4 regions of the Streptomyces huasconensis genome follow, and region 2 is predicted to be linked to each of the others. Evidence: riboswitches for the same ligand, from Rfam matches in the RefSeq annotation. Region 2 holds a riboswitch; each other region holds the start of a gene.
What was found. Region 2 has a riboswitch for cyclic di-AMP ahead of J2N69_RS14430 (LysM peptidoglycan-binding domain-containing protein). Riboswitches for the same ligand answer to the same signal wherever they lie in the genome.
Positions count from the first base shown of each region.

Region 1: linked by a shared signal. The riboswitch ahead of J2N69_RS27900 (M23 family metallopeptidase) and the one ahead of J2N69_RS14430 (LysM peptidoglycan-binding domain-containing protein) in region 2 are both predicted to bind cyclic di-AMP.
Region 3: linked by a shared signal. The riboswitch ahead of J2N69_RS17485 (M23 family metallopeptidase) and the one ahead of J2N69_RS14430 (LysM peptidoglycan-binding domain-containing protein) in region 2 are both predicted to bind cyclic di-AMP.
Region 4: linked by a shared signal. The riboswitch ahead of J2N69_RS01975 (C40 family peptidase) and the one ahead of J2N69_RS14430 (LysM peptidoglycan-binding domain-containing protein) in region 2 are both predicted to bind cyclic di-AMP.

Region 1 is NZ_CP086119.1:6,135,638-6,139,840, reverse strand. It holds gene J2N69_RS27905 (GntR family transcriptional regulator) at 1-443, opposite strand, end outside; gene J2N69_RS27900 (M23 family metallopeptidase) at 668-1,471, opposite strand; cyclic di-AMP (ydaO/yuaA leader) riboswitch at 1,485-1,646, opposite strand; gene J2N69_RS27895 (M16 family metallopeptidase) at 1,863-3,248, opposite strand; gene J2N69_RS27890 (M16 family metallopeptidase) at 3,245-4,203, opposite strand, start outside.
Region 2 is NZ_CP086119.1:3,213,678-3,217,880, reverse strand. It holds gene J2N69_RS14440 (cytochrome P450 family protein) at 1-1,073, shown strand, start outside; gene J2N69_RS14435 (transglycosylase family protein) at 1,191-2,252, shown strand; cyclic di-AMP (ydaO/yuaA leader) riboswitch at 2,447-2,633, shown strand; gene J2N69_RS14430 (LysM peptidoglycan-binding domain-containing protein) at 2,638-3,357, shown strand; gene eno (phosphopyruvate hydratase) at 3,693-4,203, shown strand, end outside.
Region 3 is NZ_CP086119.1:3,847,457-3,851,659, reverse strand. It holds gene J2N69_RS17490 (PP2C family protein-serine/threonine phosphatase) at 143-1,300, shown strand; cyclic di-AMP (ydaO/yuaA leader) riboswitch at 1,537-1,684, shown strand; gene J2N69_RS17485 (M23 family metallopeptidase) at 1,696-2,772, shown strand; gene J2N69_RS17480 (aldo/keto reductase) at 2,863-3,807, shown strand; gene J2N69_RS17475 (PrsW family glutamic-type intramembrane protease) at 3,860-4,203, opposite strand, start outside.
Region 4 is NZ_CP086119.1:445,866-450,068, reverse strand. It holds gene J2N69_RS01985 (LysR family transcriptional regulator) at 1-752, opposite strand, end outside; gene J2N69_RS01980 (LysE family translocator) at 907-1,524, shown strand; gene J2N69_RS01975 (C40 family peptidase) at 1,675-2,148, opposite strand; cyclic di-AMP (ydaO/yuaA leader) riboswitch at 2,152-2,319, opposite strand; gene J2N69_RS01970 (hypothetical protein) at 2,722-3,030, opposite strand; gene J2N69_RS01965 (ATP-dependent Clp protease proteolytic subunit) at 3,038-3,673, opposite strand; gene J2N69_RS01960 (RidA family protein) at 3,786-4,187, opposite strand.

The sequences.
Region 1 (4,203 bases), 2.9 Mb from region 2:
GTGAGCAGCGTGATGAGGCCGGGGCTGCCGGAGGCCTGGGCGAGCGTCTCGTGGAACCAGCCGCCCAGCGAGCGCAGATCCTCCCCCTGCCCCCTCCGCACGCGCTCCTGGCCCAGCCGCACGAGCCCGCGCAGGACCTTGAGGTGCGCCTCGGTGCGGCGGTGCGCGGCGCGGGCCGCGGCGAGCGGTTCGAGCACCGTGCGCAGCTCCAGGAGATCGGCGGCCTCCTGCTCCGTGGGCTCGGCGACACAGGCGCCCGCGTGCCTGCGCGTGACGACGAAACCCTCGGCCTCCAGGGTGCGCAGGGCTTCGCGCACGGGGACGCGGGAGACGCCGTAGCGACGTGCGAGAAGCTCCTCGGTGAGCCGGCCGCCCCTTTCGTAGACCCCGGCGACAATGTCGTCCCGGATGGCCGTGCATACCGACTGCGCGGGAATGCGCATGACCGGACCTCCGCTTTGATCCCCGCGAAACGCGGTCGACCGACACTCGTGCGTGACTGTCTCGCGACTCTATTGCAGGACTTCGGAATTTCCGATGGGGGGCCGGAATTCATGGATATCTTTTGGCCAAGCGCGGGCGGGCCTGGAAACGGCGCCGGAAACGGCGAAGGCCCCGGCTCGCAAGAGCCGGGGCCTTCGGTGAGGCGCTGAGCGCGTCGGAGAGGTCAGACGTTGACGCCGTGCGAGCGAAGGTACGCCACGGGGTCGATGTCCGAGCCGTACTCCGCGCCGGTGCGGGCCTCGAAGTGGAGGTGCGGGCCACTGGAGTTGCCGGTGGAGCCCGAGAGGCCTATCTGCTGGCCCGGGGTGACCGTCTGGCCGACCGTGACGCCGAGGGACGACATGTGGCCGTACTGGGTGTACGTGCCGTCGTTCATCTTGATGACCACGTTGTTGCCGTAGGCACCGCCCCAGCCCGCCTCGACGACGGTACCGGCGCCCACCGCGTGCACCGGGGTGCCGGACGCGGCGTGGAAGTCGACGCCGGTGTGGCTGCCGGAGGACCACATCGCGCCGCCGGTCTGGTAGCCCGTGGAGACGTACGAGCCGGAGATCGGGGAGACGTAGGTGTTCAGGCGCTTGCGCTCGGCCGCGCGGGCGGCGCGCTCCTTGGCCTCGCGCTCCTGCTTGGCCTTCGCCTTGCGCTCGGCCTCGGCCTTGCGCTTCTCCTCGGCGGCCTTCTTCTTGGCGGCCTCTTCGGCCTTCTTGGCGGCAGCCGCGTCGTCGGCGGCCTGCCGCTGGGCGGCGGCCTGCGCGTCGATGCTGTCGGCGAGCGAGTCGCCGACGGAGATCGCCTGGGTGAGCCCGGTGTGTTCGAGAGCGGCGTCGTCGGCGGCGGCGAGCGCCGGAGCGGCCAGGCCTCCGATGACACCGGTGGTGGTGATCGCGGCCACTCCCGCGACGTTCGCGGTCGTGCGGGTGAGGCGGCTGGGACGACGGTGCTTCCCGGTGGCACGGGTGAACGCCATGAAGCGGCTGATCCTTTCCTTCCTTCTCGCCTACCGGGTTAGCTGACGGGTTCGGAGCAGGAAGGTCTCCTACGAGTCCCTCGCCTGACGGCAAGGTGCCCGATTCACCCCAAGGGACGTGTGGGTCCCCGGCTCCCCTGGCTCGCGCCGTACGGGGACTCGGCGATGGCTGTCCGGTGCCGCGGATGCGACGTGATGCGTGACGAACAGTCGGACTGACGCTAAACGGACCGTCTTTCAATCGACAAACAGAAGGCCGTTTTTGTAGCGCACGCCACACGCCAGACATGCAACCACCATATGAATTCGGACATATGGGGAGTAGGCGACCCCGGTCACCGAAACGGTCACCGGGGTCGCGCTACCACCGAACTGGCGTCCTGACGGGGCCTCAGCCCGCGACCACCGTCACCTCGCCGATGCCGAGCGCCCTGACGGGCTCCTCGATCTGCGCGGCGTCCCCGACGAGGACCGTCACCAGGTGGTCCTCCGGGAAGGCGCTCACGACGGCCGCGGTGGCCTCCACGGTGCCGGTCGCGGCCAACTGCCGGTACAGGCGCGCCTGGAAGTCGTCCGGGAGGTTCTGCTCGACCTGGTCGGCGAGGGTGGCGGCCACGGAGGCGGCCATCTCGTACTTGAGCGGGGCCACGCCCACCAGGTTCTGCACCGCCACGTCGCGCTCCGCGTCGGTCAGGCCCTCCGCGGCGAGGGTGCGCAGGACCGTCCAGAGGTCCTCCAGCGCGGGCCCCGTCGAGGCGGTGTCGACGGAGCCGCTGATGGCGAGCATCGCGGCGCCCGTGCCGTCCGGGGCGGACCGCAGGACCTGGCTGAACGCCCGTACGCCGTAGGTGTAGCCCTTCTCCTCGCGCAGGACGCGGTCCAGGCGGGAGGTGAGGGTGCCGCCCAGGCAGTACGTGCCGAGGATCTGGGCGGGCCAGACCCGGTCGTGCCGGTCCGGGCCGATGCGGCCGATCAGAAGCTGCGTCTGCACGGCTCCGGGGCGGTCCACGATGACGACGCGGCCCGTGTCGTCGGCGGTGATCGCGGGCATCGGGCGGGGCTCGGCCGTGTCGCCCGTCCAGGTGCCGACGGTGTCCGCGAGAACGGCGTCCAGGTCGGTGCCGGCGAGGTCGCCGACGATCACCAGCGTGGACGTGGCCGGCCGGACGTGCGTCTCGTAGAAGGCGCGGACCGCGGCCGAGTCGATGGCCTTGACCGTCTCCTCGGTGCCCTGGCGGGGCCTCGACATGCGCGAACTCGCCGGGAAGAGCTGCCTGGAGAGCTCCTTGGCGGCGCGCCGCGCCGGGTTGGCCGCCTCGTGCGGGATCTCGTCCAGGCGGTTGCGTACGAGGCGTTCGATCTCGCTGTCGGCGAAGGCGGGGGCCCGCAGGGCGTCGGCGAGCAGGCCGAGCGCCTTGGGCAGGCGGGAGACCGGGACTTCGAGGGAGACGCGGACGCCGGGGTGGTCGGCGTGCGCGTCCATGGTGGCACCGCACCGGTCGAGCTCGGCGGCGAACTCCTCCGCCGAGTGCTTGTCGGTGCCTTCGTTGAAGGCCCTCGCCATGATCGTGGCGACGCCGTCGAGGCCCTGCGGCTCGGCGTCCAGGGGCGCCTCCAGGTGGACCTCCACGGCGACGACCTGCTGGCCGGGGCGGTCGCAGCGCAGCACCGTGAGGCCGTTGGGCAGCGTGCCGCGCTCGGGGGCGGGGAAGGCCCACGGCTTGGCCGTGCCGGCCTGGGGCTGGGGGTGGAACTGCATCGTCGCGGCCTCGGTCACTTCGCCGCCTCCTCTTCCTCTGCGGTCTCGGCGGCGGCCTCGGTGCCCTCGGCGGCCTCGTCGTCGGCGGCCAGGGGTTCGTAGACGAGCACCGCTCGGTTGTCCGGGCGCAGGCGGGCCTTGGCGACCTCCTGCACCTCCTCGGCGGTGACGTCCAGCACGCGCTGCACGGCGGTGAGGGCGAGCTGCGGGTCGCCGAACAGGACCGCGTACCGGCACAGTTCGTCCGCGCGGCCCGCGACGGTGCCGAGCCGGTCGAGCCACTCGCGCTCCAGCTGGGCCTGGGCGCGCTCCATCTCCTCCGGAGTGGGGCCCTCCGCGGCGAAGCGGGCCAGCTCCTCGTCGACGGCGGCCTCGATGACCGGCACCTCGACGTCACCGGAGGTCTTCACGTCCAGCCAGCCGAGCGAGGGCGCGCCGGCGAGGCGCAGCAGGCCGAAGCCCGCGGCGACGGCCGTACGGTCGCGGCGCACGAGGCGGTTGTAGAGCCGGGAGGACTCGCCGCTGCCGAGGACGGTGAGGGCGAGGTCGGCGGCGTCGCACGCGCGCGTGCCGTCCTCCGGGAGGCGGTACGCGGCCATGAGGGCGCGGGCCGGCACGTCCTCCTCGACGACCTCGCGCAGTTCCTTGCCGATGCGCTCCGGGAGGGAGCCGTTCCGCGGCGGCTGCTTGCCGTCGTGCGAGGGAATCGACCCGAAGTACTTCTCCACCCAGGCGAGCGTCTGCTCCGGGTCGATGTCGCCGACGACCGACAGGACGGCATTGTTGGGCGCGTAATACGTACGGAAGAAGGCGCGCGCGTCTTCCAGGGTGGCCGCGTCCAGGTCGGCCATGGAGCCGATCGGCGTGTGGTGGTAGGGGTGGCCCTCCGGGTAGGAGAGGGCGGTCAGCTTCTCGAAGGCGGTGCCGTACGGGACGTTGTCGTAGCGCTGGCGGCGTTCGTTCTTGACGACGT
Region 2 (4,203 bases):
CCCACGCCAAGGGCAAAACCGGCATCCCCGGCGAACGCAAGGCCGAGCTGATGACGCATCTGCTCAACATCGACCCGCCGGACCACACCCGCCTGCGCCGCCTCGTCTCGAAGGCGTTCACCCCACGCCGCGTCGCCGAGTTCGCGCCCCGCGTACAGGAGCTGACGGACGGCCTCATCGACGCCTTCGCGGCGAGGGGCGAGGCCGACCTCATCCACGAGTTCGCCTTCCCGCTCCCCATCTACGCCATCTGCGACCTGCTCGGCGTCCCCCGCGAGGACCAGGACGACTTCCGCGACTGGGCGGGCATGATGATCCGGCACGGCGGAGGCCCGCGCGGCGGCGTCGCCCGCTCCGTGAAGAAGATGCGCGGCTACCTCGCCGAGCTGATCCACCGCAAGCGCCTCGACCCCGGCGACGACCTCATCTCCGGCCTCATCCGCGCCTCCGACCACGGCGAGCACCTCACGGAGAACGAGGCCGCCGCGATGGCCTTCATCCTCCTCTTCGCCGGCTTCGAGACCACCGTCAACCTCATCGGCAACGGCATGTACGCCCTCCTCACCCACCCCGAGCAGCGCGCACGGCTGCAGCAGGCGCTGGCGGAGGGCGACACGGGCCTGCTGGAGACCGGCGTGGAGGAACTCCTCCGCTTCGACGGACCCGTGGAGCTGGCCACCTGGCGGTTCGCCACCGAGGCGCTGACCCTCGGCGGGCAGGACATCGCCGTCGGCGACCCCGTCCTCGTCGTGCTCGCCGCCGCCGACCGCGACCCGGAACGCTTCGACCGGCCCGACACCCTGGACCTCTCCCGCCGCGACAACCAGCACCTCGGCTACGGCCACGGCATCCACTACTGCCTCGGCGCCCCGCTCGCCCGCCTGGAGGGCCAGACCGCCCTCGCGACGTTGCTCAGGCGCCTGCCCGACCTGCAACTGGCGGCCGATCCGGCGGATTTGCGGTGGCGTGGCGGGCTGATCATGCGGGGACTGCGCACCCTGCCGGTGAAGTTCACAGACGCACAGGAAACGGCCCCGGACCAGCACCGTTCTGACGGCACGTCACAACTGTGATGTTGACGTGATCTCCGCTGCATCGACTTGTGACAAGCGTTCGAGTGCGGCTACGTTCACGTCCACTCGGGCACCCGGTGCCCAAGTCGCCGTAACAGTCTCCTGAAAGGCAACCGCATGCTCTCCGGCAATGGTCGTCACCGACGCCCCCGCCAGGCCCCGGCCCTCATCGTCGCGGCAGGAGTCACCGGGTCCGCCATCGCCATCCCGCTGCTCGGAGCCACCAGCGCGAGCGCCGCCGAGACGGTGACGTGGGACCGGCTCGCCGAGTGCGAGAGCGGCGGCGCGTGGAGCGCCAACCCCGGGAACGGTTACTACGGAGGACTCCAGCTCTCCGAGGAGATGTGGGAGAAGCACGGCGGCCTCGACTACGCGCCGAGCGCCGACCAGGCCTCCAAGTCCCAGCAGATCGCCGTGGCCGAGCGGATTCTCGACGGGCAGGGCCCCCAGGCCTGGCCGAGCTGCGCCCCGATCGCCGGGCTCACCGACGGCGGAGCCGCGGCCGACGTGGACCCGGGCGACCCGGTCACCCCGGACGCGACGGATTCCAAGGCGCCCGAGAAGTCCAAGGAGCCCAAGGAGTCCAAGGAGTCCAAGGGGCGCAAGGACAAGACGGACAAGGACGCCGGCAAGGCCTCCGACGACACGTCAAAGGCCCCTGACTCCGCACGCGACGGCGAAGGCGACCCGAGCGACACGCCCGACCCGGACAGCGCCTCCCGAGACAAGAATCACGACACGGGGGACAAGGGAGACAAGGGAGCAGGCGAGGGAGAGAGGGCCGACAAGGGCGGCGACAGCGCCACGGACGGCAAGTCCGGGCGCGCGGAGGCCCCTTCCTCCGGCGGCCCCGCGTCCAAGGACCCGGCCACCCCCGCCGACGACTCCACCCCCGGCCGCCACCGCGGCGACCGCGCGGACGAGAACCCCTCCTCCGGGAGCGAGAGCGGCAGCGGCGGCGACCGCCCCGGCCGGCACGCCTCGCGTGGCGGCGAGCGCACCGAGAAGGTGGCGGACGGGGCGTACACGGTGCGCTCCGGTGACAACCTGTCGGCCATCGCGGACGACCTTGACGTCAAGGGCGGTTGGCACGAGCTGTACACCGAGAACAAGAAGACCGTCGGTGCCGACCCGGACCTCATTCTCCCCGGTCAGAGCCTCGATTTGGGCGAAAAGTAGAGGTAATTGACGACCCGTCCACCGGCCGCTTCGGGCTGTATGCCCCAATTGGCGCGAGTGAGAGATGGGTCTCAGAAGCCCTGATCGTCTTTGAAATTCCGGCGATCGCGTGACTACGGTCGTCAACGCCCGCCATTGGTGGGCCCCGCCGGTCGGTACGCCGAATCCTGCCAACGGCCGGACGGGAACAGTCGTCGCTTCGAGCGCCGTAGGCAGGAGCGGGGGACCCAAGGTAAGCCGCCGGGTCCGCACGTCGAGCTCCGAGGAGGAGCGGGACGTACGGAACCGGCTAGGGGTGAAGTCGCACTCAGGAAGTGCGGCCGGGCAACTTCACTGGCCCGAACCCGACAGCTCACCTCGCAGGCGTCGGTGAGGGGATGAACTCATGCTGTTTTCCAGCAAGGGCAAGCACCGTCGTCCGTCCAAGGCCACTCGTGTCGTCACGCTCGCCGGTGTCACCGGTGCGGCCGTGGCCGCCCCGCTGATGGCCGCCGGCTCGGCCTCCGCCGCCACCGGCCAGGAGTGGGACGCCGTCGCCCAGTGCGAGTCCGGCGGCAACTGGTCGATCAACACCGGCAACGGCTACCAGGGCGGCCTGCAGTTCTCGCCGTCCACCTGGGCCGCGTACGGCGGCACGCAGTACGCGCCCACCGCCGACAAGGCCTCCAAGGCCCAGCAGATCGCGGTCGCCGAGAAGGTCCTCGCGGGCCAGGGCAAGGGTGCCTGGCCGCACTGCGGCGTCGGCCTCTCGGGCGCCGCGTACAACGGTGGCGCCCCGCAGCAGCAGGCCCCGCAGCAGCAGGCCAAGCCGCAGCCGAAGCCGCAGCAGACGCAGCAGCAGGCCGCCCCGCAGCACCAGACGCAGCAGGCCCCGAAGCCGCAGCCCGCGCCGCAGACCGAGTCCAAGAAGACCGTCGAGACCCCGACCGGCAAGACGGTCAAGAAGGGCGACGGCGAGTACAAGGTCAAGACCGGCGACACGCTGTCCAAGATCGCCGCGGCGCAGGACGTCAAGGGCGGCTGGCAGAAGATCTACAAGCTCAACGGCGACATCATCGAGAACGCCGACGTCATCTACCCGGGCCAGCAGCTCCACCTGAGCTGACCCGGCTCCCCCCGGAGACGCGGCCGTGCCTCGGCGGAAGCACGGCCGTACTCCCCGCCCCGTCCCCACGGGCTCCCCGCCCCGGTGCGCGTACCCCCGTACGCACCGGGGCGGGGCCATGTCCGCACCACCGCCGCTCGGCTCCCTTGTTCGCTACCAGCGAGTAGAAAACGTGGGCTTACGCCCTGTTTCCCGGCTGTTTGCGCACTTGACCGTCCCACGGGACGGGCGGTCGGCTGGCCGAAGGCTCCGGGCCGGTTAGGCTCAGGAGACGCAGGGCCGAAGCGGCCCGGCGTAATCGTGTTTACGCGTCACACTCCCAGAAGGAGATGCTCGTGCCGTCCATCGACGTCGTCGTAGCCCGGGAAATCCTGGACTCCCGAGGCAACCCCACGGTCGAGGTCGAGGTCGGCCTCGACGACGGCAGCACCGGTCGTGCCGCCGTTCCGTCCGGTGCCTCCACCGGTGCTTTCGAGGCCATCGAACTCCGTGACGGTGACCCCAACCGTTACCAGGGCAAGGGTGTCGAGAAGGCCGTCCTCGCCGTCATCGAGCAGATCGGCCCGGAGCTGGTCGGCTACGACGCCACCGAGCAGCGCCTGATCGACCAGGCCATGTTCGACCTGGACGCCACCGACAACAAGGGCTCCCTCGGCGCCAACGCCATCCTCGGCGTCTCGCTCGCCGTCGCGCACGCCGCCTCCGAGGCCAGCGACCTGCCGCTGTTCCGCTACCTCGGCGGTCCGAACGCGCACCTGCTGCCCGTCCCGATGATGAACATCCTCAACGGCGGGTCGCACGCCGACTCCAACGTCGACATCCAGGAGTTCATGATCGCGCCGATCG
Region 3 (4,203 bases), 630 kb from region 2:
GACTCCGGGCCTTCGGTGTTTCCGGGCCCCGGCGCGACCCGTCCCGTCACCCGTATGGCCCACACCAGCTCGCACCCGCACCCCGCGCCGGGAAACCTGGGTGCAGCGCGGCGACGGGCGCGGGATCGGCGGGAGACAAGCGGTGGGGCAGCGTGGAGGTACCGGGGGCAGCGGAGCCACCGCGCACGAGCGGACACTCGTACGCGTCCTGCCCGTCCTGCTCCTCGTCGTGGGGGTCGTGTACGACGCCCTGACCCCGCCCGCGTTCACGGCCGCCCCGCTCTTCACGGCGGCCCCGCTGATCGCCGCCCCCTTCTACTCGCTGCTCTGCACCGTCCTGACGGGCGTCGCGGCCTCGGCCGCGGTCATCGTGCTGCACTACGGCAACTCCGCCGGCGGCCATGCCGAGGCCGTCACCGAACTGCTCACCGTGGCCACCGTCGCGGCTCTGGCGGTCTTCATCAACCGCGTCGTGCGCCGCGGCAACGACCGGCTCGCCATCGCCCGCTCCATCGCCGAGGCCACCCAGCGCGCCGTCCTGCCGCAGCCCGACCCCCGCATCGGCGGGCTGGACCTGGCGGCGCGGTACGAGGCCGCGCAGGCCGACGCTTTCATCGGCGGCGACCTGTACGCCGTGCAGGACACCCCGCACGGCGTACGGCTCATCGTCGGCGATGTCCGGGGCAAGGGCATGGGCGCGGTGGCCGCCGTCGCCGTCGTCATCGGCGCCTTCCGCGAGGCCGCCGAGCAGGAGACCACCCTGGAGGCGGTGGCGCAGCGCCTGGAGCGGGCCCTGGCGCGGGAGGGCACCCGGCGGGACGGGCTCGACGCCTTCGAGGGGTTCACCACCGCCGTCCTCGCGGAGATCCGGGTCGGCGAGGGCTGCGTACGGCTGGTGAACCGGGGGCACCCGGAACCGCTGCTGCTGCGGGGCGACGGGCGGCTGTGCGTGCTCACGCCGAGCGAGCCCGCGCTCCCGCTCGGCATGGGGGAACTGGGCGCGTGGCCGGACCGGGCGGACGAGTCGGAGTTCCCGCCGGGCGCGATGCTGCTCTTCTACACGGACGGGCTCTCGGAGGCGCGCGACGCGGCCGGGGCCTTCTACGACCCGGCGGCCCGGCTCGGCGGGCGGATCTTCCCCGGCCGCGAGGGTCCGCACACGCTGCTCGCCACGCTCACGCAGGAGGTACGGCGGCACACCGGGGGTGCGACGACGGACGACATGGCGCTGCTGGCGGTGCGGCGGCCGGCCACGGGGGACGGGAAGCCCGCGGGGGAGGGGGCCTGTCACCGGCCGTGAGCGAAGCGGAGCCGTCCGCATGACAACTGACGTTCTGTCAAGGGAATGTGAAGTTCCGGTACGCGGCTTTCGTGGGTTGATACAGGGTCAACTCGCCCTGCTATGGGTCGGCTTGCCCCGATAAGTACCGGCCGTGAGCGTTAACGATCAATCGGAACAGCTTGGAATACGGCACCGCTGTCTATTAACGTTCGATAACGCAGCGCGGTCGTCCCAGCCGTCACTAGAGGCGGCTCCGTGCGCACACGCCTAATCCCGCAAGGGAGCCGGGGAACCACCAACTTGGGGTGAATCGGGCACCTGTGCATCCGTGCCAGATGTCCGTAGGAGACCTTCCTGCTCCGAACCCGTCAGCTAACCCGGTAGGCGAGAAGGAAGGAAAGGAGTGCGCCCCAGTGGCGTCCAACCGGCCTGCCCCCCAAGCCGCGTACATACCGAATGACGACGACTTCGGTGGATACGACCCGGAGACCTGGGAGGAATGGAACCCCACCGAGGAGTCCGTCCGTCCCGTCCGCGGCAGGCACCGTGTGCACAAGAAGGGCGGCGGCGGGCTCGCCCGCAGCTCCACCGTGCTGGGCGTCGGCGTCATCGCCGCCGTCGGCGCGGGCGGCATGGCCACCGCGCAGGACGGCAAGCCGCCCGTCTCCATCTCCATGCCCGACCTGGGCGCCGTCACCGACTCGCTGCCCGCGGCCGAGTCCCTGCCCGGCGTGGGCGCACTGCTCTCCGATGACTCCGCGGCCCCCGCGGGCGCCGAGACCGTCGCCGCGGCCGCCCCGCTCACCGCGGCCGGTGTCAGCCACACCGACGCCCAGCAGGGCACCACGGACGCGGGCGAGGCCCTGCGCGCCCGCATCATGCAGCAGGCCGAGAACCAGCAGGACCAGGCGGACGACGCGGTGCGCAGCGCGGCCGAGGAGGCCGCAGTCAAGAAGGCCGCCGAGGAGGCCGCCGCCCAGCAGAGGCAGGCGGAGCGCAAGGCCGACGCCGAGGCCGCCGCCAAGAAGAAGAAGGAGCGGGAGGCCCGCGAGGCCAAGGCCCTGGCCGAACGCCGGGCCAAGCTCGCCAAGAGCTACGCGCTGCCCACCTCCTCGTACACCATCACGTCCCACTTCGGTGTCGCCGGCTCCATGTGGTCCTCCGGGCACCACACCGGTCTCGACTTCGCCGCTCCGACGGGTACCCCGCTCAAGGCCGTCCACACCGGCACCGTCAAGGAAGCCGGCTGGGCGGGGGCGTACGGCTACCGCACGGTCCTGGAGCTGAGCGACGGCACCGAGGTCTGGTACTGCCACCAGTCCTCGATGAACGTCAGCGCGGGCCAGAAGGTCAGCACCGGCGATGTCATCGGCCGGGTGGGCGCGACCGGCAACGTCACCGGGCCGCACCTGCACATGGAGGTGCACACCGCGGGCGGCTCCACCGTCGACCCGCTCGCCTGGCTGCAGAGCAAGGGCCTCAACCCCTGACCCGGGGCCCGCGGGCTTACGTTCCTTTGCTTGACGTTCCTTTGGGGGAGCGGACGGAATTCCGTTTCCGCCGGGTCCGTTGAGGAACGTATGACTTCTCTTCGCACTCTTGGCTCATCCGACCTCGACGTCTTCCCGCTGGCCCTGGGAGGCAACGTCTTCGGGTGGACGGCCGACCGGGCGGCGTCCTTCGCCGTCCTCGACGCCTACACCGCGGCGGGCGGCAACTTCATCGACACGGCCGACGTGTACTCGGCCTGGGTGGAGGGGAACAAGGGCGGCGAGTCCGAGACCCTCATCGGCGAGTGGCTGACCGCCCGCGGCAACCGCTCCGACGTCATCGTGGCGACGAAGGTCGGCGCCCACCCCGAGTACACCGGTCTGGCCCCGGAGACCATCAAGGGCGCCGCCGACGCCTCCCTGCGCCGCCTCGGCACCGACTACATCGACCTCTACTACACGCACTACGACGACCCGTCGGTCCCCGTGGAGGAGATCATCGGGACGCTGGACGAGCTGGTCGCGGCCGGCAAGGTGCGCGCCATCGCCGCCTCCAACATCACGCCCGAGCGGCTCCAGGAGTCCCTCGACTTCTCCGACCGCGAGGGCCTCGCCCGCTTCGTCGCGCTCCAGCCGCACTACAACCTCGTCTCCCGCGACACCTACGAGGGCCGCCTCCAGGAGGTCGCCTCGCGCTCCGGCCTGGCCGCCGTCCCGTACTACGCGCTCGCCTCCGGCTTCCTCACCGGCAAGTACCGCCCCGGCACGCGCGTGGAGAGCGCGCGCAGCGGCCGGGCCGAGGAGTACGCGGGCACCGAGAGGGGCGGCCGGGTCCTCGCCGCGCTCGACGAGATCGCCGAGGCGCATGAGGCGGAGGTCGCGACCGTGGCCCTCGCGTGGCTCGCGGCCCAGCCCACCGTGGCGGCGCCGATCGCCTCCGCCCGCACGGTCGAGCAGCTGCCGGCGCTGCTCGCGGTGGCGGACCTCGAACTGACGGACGCCGAGCTGACGGCGCTGACGGCGGCCTCCGCGTAGGCTTCCGGGCTCCCTGGCCTCCGGGCTTCCGGGTTTCCGGACTTTCGGGCGCCTAGGAGCGGTAGGGGTTGTGGACCGGGTGGCCGTACGCCGGTGCCGGGTAGGGCTGCGGCTGGCCGTACGGGGCGGGGGCGTACGGAGCGGGGTGGTACGCGCCGTGCGGGTGGGCATACGCCGCGTACGGCAGGGGGCGCATGACCGGGGTGATCGCGCGGGCCGCGTACGCCAGCGCGGGGCGGGCCGGCTCGCGGCGCTCCCAGAGCTGTTCGAGCAACTCCCGCTCGCGTACGACGAAGTCGGCGCCCGCCCGGCCGCGGCGCCCCCGGTGGCGCAGCAGCGCCAGTGACGTCGCGTACGTCTCGTACTCCAGGACCGCGCGGCCCGCGGCCTTCCCCC
Region 4 (4,203 bases), 2.8 Mb from region 2:
ATCTCCGGTACCACGGCCACGCCGAGCCCCGCGCTGACCAGGGCGCAGACCAAGGCGTAGCCGGGCGTGTCGACCACGACGGCGGGCGCCGCCCCGGCCTCGGCGAGGGCGCGCTCCACGGCCTGCCGGGGCGGGTGATCGGGCGCCATGCTGATCACCGGCTGACCGGTCAGCCCGGTGAGCGGCAGCCGTGACGTGCCGCTGGTGAGGGCGTGCCCCGGCTGGGTCACCAGGACCAGTTCCTCCACCAGGACGGGCTCGGCCGACACCGCGGCGGGCAGCGGCACCGGGTCGGCGGGCTCGTACGTATGGGTGAGGGCGAGGTCGACCGCGCCCTCCGCCACGGCCGCGACACCGGACGGTGGTTCGCGGTCCGTCACGGTCAGACCCACCTCCGGATGGGCCCTGCGGAACGCCGACAGGACGGGCGGCAGCAGGTGGATGCCCGCCGTCTGGAAGGTGCCGAGGCGCAGCCTCCCGCCCGAGAGCCCGGCGAGCCGCGCCAGTTCGTGCCGGGCCCGCTCCATCTCGTCGAGCACCCGGCGGGCGTGCCCCGCCAGCAGCTCGCCCGCGCCCGTCAGCCGGGCCCCGCGGTGATGGCGCACCAGAAGCGCGGCGCCCGCCTCCCGCTCCAGCTTGGCCAGCTGCTGGGAGAGCGCGGGGACGGTGTAGCCGAGGCGCTCGGCGGCGCGGGTGATCGAACCGGCCTCGGAGACGGCGATCAGGGCGGCGAGCCGCGTGGGGTCGTACATACGGATCTCCCGTCGGCGGCGCGCGCTTCGGCAGGGCCGGGCGTAGGGCCGGGCACAGGACCGGGCGCGTAGGGTCGGGCTAAACGGATGCTTAAGGCAGACCCAGGATATTCCACATACCTGCTGAAGGCTCGCGCCCGGCAGGCTGGGCGGCATGGACGCACAACTGGTCGCCTTCACGGGCGTCGCCGCGGGCATCGTCGCCCTGCCGGGCGCCGACTTCACCGTCGTCGTACGCAACGCCCTCTCCTCACGCAGGGCGGGAGTCGCCTGCGCGGTCGGTGTCGTCGCGGGGCTGCTGGTGCACACAGCGCTGGCGGTCGCGGGCGTCGCGGCGGTCCTCACGGCCGTGCCCGCGCTGTTCGGGGCGCTGCAGATCGTCGGCGGCGCCTATGTGCTGTATCTCGCCTGGCGCGCAGTGCGCTCCGCGACGCGGCCGCGGCCGTCCACGGGCCACGAGCCGATGGAGCGGGGCGGCGGTCTGCGGGAGGGCTTCCTCACCAACGCGCTGAACCCGAAGGCGTCCCTCACGTTCCTCAGTGTGCTGCCGCAGTTCGTGCCGGACGGCAGCCCGGCGATGCCGAGGACGCTGCTGCTCGCGGGCGTCGTCGTGGCGCTCGCCCTGCTGTGGTTCCCGGTCGTGGCCCTCACGGTGGACCGGCTCGGCAGGTGGCTGCGCAGGCCGCGCGCCGCACGGGCCGTCGAAGCCGTCACCGGCGCCGCGCTCGGCGCGCTGGGCCTGGCGCTGCTCCTCGCACCCCTGCGGACGTGAGGGTGCCCCCTCACGCGGAGGGGGCGGCCTCTCGTCGCGCGGCCCCGCCCGCCGTGCCGGACGCACTGCGGACGGTGCCGGGCGTGTGCCCGGCCGGGCGCGGTATGCGGGTCCACGGACCCCCGCGGCCGGCCGGGCGCGGCAGGCGGGCTAGCGGACCCGGCCGTACCAGACGCTCTTGCTCCAGATCTTGTCCTTGCGTACCACGGTCCCCCTCTTCGGTGCGTGCCAGATGCGGCCGTCACCCGCGTAGATCCCGACGTGGTAGACGTTGCGGCCCGAGTGGAAGAACACCAGGTCACCGCGGGCCCGCTGGGACTTGGCGATGTGCCGCGTCTTGTTGTACTGCGCGGCGGCCGTGCGCGGCAGCTTCTTGCCCGTGCGCTTGTACGAGTACAGCGTCAGGCCCGAGCAGTCGAAGCGGTGGGGTCCCACCGCTCCATAGCTGTACGGGGAGCCCTTCTTGGACGCCGCGATCTTGAGCGCTTTCGTTCCGTGGGTGGCTGCCTCGGCTTCCGACGTGAGCCCGGGGGCCATGACGGTGCCGCCCACAACGGCGAGGGTGAGGGCCGAGACGGCCCCGGTCCTGCCGAGCAGCGACGGAACGTGATTCAGCGCGGTCATGCGTAACCCTTCGTCAGCCGCCTGTGAAGGATGACCTGTCGGGTTCGGGCAGGCGAAGATGCCCGGCCGCGTCATGCTCTGCGGCTTCACCCCAAGGGCGTCGTCCGGACTCTCCGGACGGGCCCGCCTTGATTGGGTCCTCCACTCCTGCCGATGCACCGATGTCGACCGGTCATCCGGGCGGCGGCAGGACTCGGCGTCCGCCCGGATCGCCCCGCCGCTGTGGCGGAGGCATGTCGTCGGAAGGGATCTTGACCCGAAAACAGCTCGAAAACCGAGTCGAAACGACGTTTTGTGAGGCTACTCACGACTGACCTGTTCGGGTGGACGCTGCCGAATTCGACCTTCCGCGGCCGTGTCTGACGACGGTTCGACCAGCACTGGAACGATCCATTCCGCTCTCGTCGTAGGTGTTTCGCGCAACTCCCGGCCGCGTGATAAGGGAGTCCCAAATACGCCAACTGAGGTAGCCCATCTGGTCCGTTTCGAAACGGAACCGGACGTTCTACCGAACGGAACGCGTCGTTCAGCGGGTGGCCGCCTCCCGCGGGCGGGAGGCCGTCGGCGGGCGGTTCACCGGCCCGCCGACGGCGGCACGCCCACCCGCCCGGCCCGCCGCTCGCCGTCCAGGACGCGCAGCGCCCGGGCGAGCGTGGCGGCGTGGACCTCGTTCTCGCCGCGCTGATGCATGAGGGTCAGCGCGTCCCGCAGGGCCGTCGCCCGGCCGACCAGGGCCTGTGCGGCGCGCAGACCGCCGTAGGTGTGCTCGGTGCGGGCGGGGTTGATCCGGCCGAGCAGGTCGACGACTTCCAGGTAACGGTCGATCAGCTCGGCCTCCGCGCGGGTCAGAGCGGGCAGCGGGGGCAGCTCGGGTGGCAGCATCCGCGGGTCACCTCGTCCCGTGCGTGCCGGACGAGGTCTTGCGGCTCGCGACGATCCGGTCCACGAGCCCGTACTCCACGGCGGCCCGGGCGTCGAGGATCTTGTCCCGCTCGATGTCGGCGGTGATCCGCTCACGGCTCTGTCCCGTGTGCCGCGCGAGCAGTTCTTCGAGGAGTTCCCGGGTCCGCGCGATCTCGTCGGCCTGGATCGCCAGATCGCTGGCCTGCCCCTGGATCGGCTCGGAGAAGGAGGGTTGGTGGATCAGGACCCGGGCCCCGGGCAGTGCGTACCGCTTGCCGGGGGTGCCGGCCGCCAGCAGGACGGCGGCGGCCGAGGCGGCCTGGCCGAGACAGATCGTCTCCACGTCGCAGCTGACGAACCGGATCGTGTCGTAGAGGGCGGTCATCGCGCTGAACGAGCCACCGGGGGAGTTGATGTACAGCGAGATGTCACGGTCCGGCGCGAGGTACTCCAGATGCATGAACTGCGCCATCACGTCGTTCGCCGACGTGTCGTCAACAGGCGTGCCGAGAAAGACGATCCGCTCTTCGAGCAGCCGGGAGTACGGGTCCATGGTCCGCGTCCCCGAGCTGGTGCGCTCGGTGAACTCGGGCAGGACATGACGGGCGGACGGACGGTACATGGCACGCCTCTCTTGTACGGGTCGACGGACGAGACCAGCTCCGTCAAAAATGTACAGGACGTACGTTCGGTGCGTGAGGGGATGCCCAGGTCCACCTGCGAGGCGAGTGCGATCAGGCGGGCAGCCGCATGTCGACGACGAAGCTGATCTCGACGACCTGGCCGGGGAAGGTCAGGTCGGTGACGCCGACGACCGTGCTGGCGGGACGGTGGCCGCCGAAATAGGCCAGGTTGCCTTCGGCTGCCGCCGTGGCGTACTGCCGAAGGTCCACCACATACAGGTTCTGGGAGACGACCTGGCGCCGGGTGGCGCCGTAATGGCCCAGGATCTTGTCCAGGTTGGTGTACGTCGCCTGGAGCTGGGCGGTGAAGTCGTCCGCATAGCGGAAGGCGCCCGCCTCGTCGAGTGAGAGCTGTCCGGAGACGTGGATCAGCTCGCCGGACCTGATCGCCTGCGCGTAGCCGAAGTCGCTCTCGGCCGGAATGCCGTGCTCGAAGACGTCGATGGCTGTCATGGTGTCCGCCCCTCCC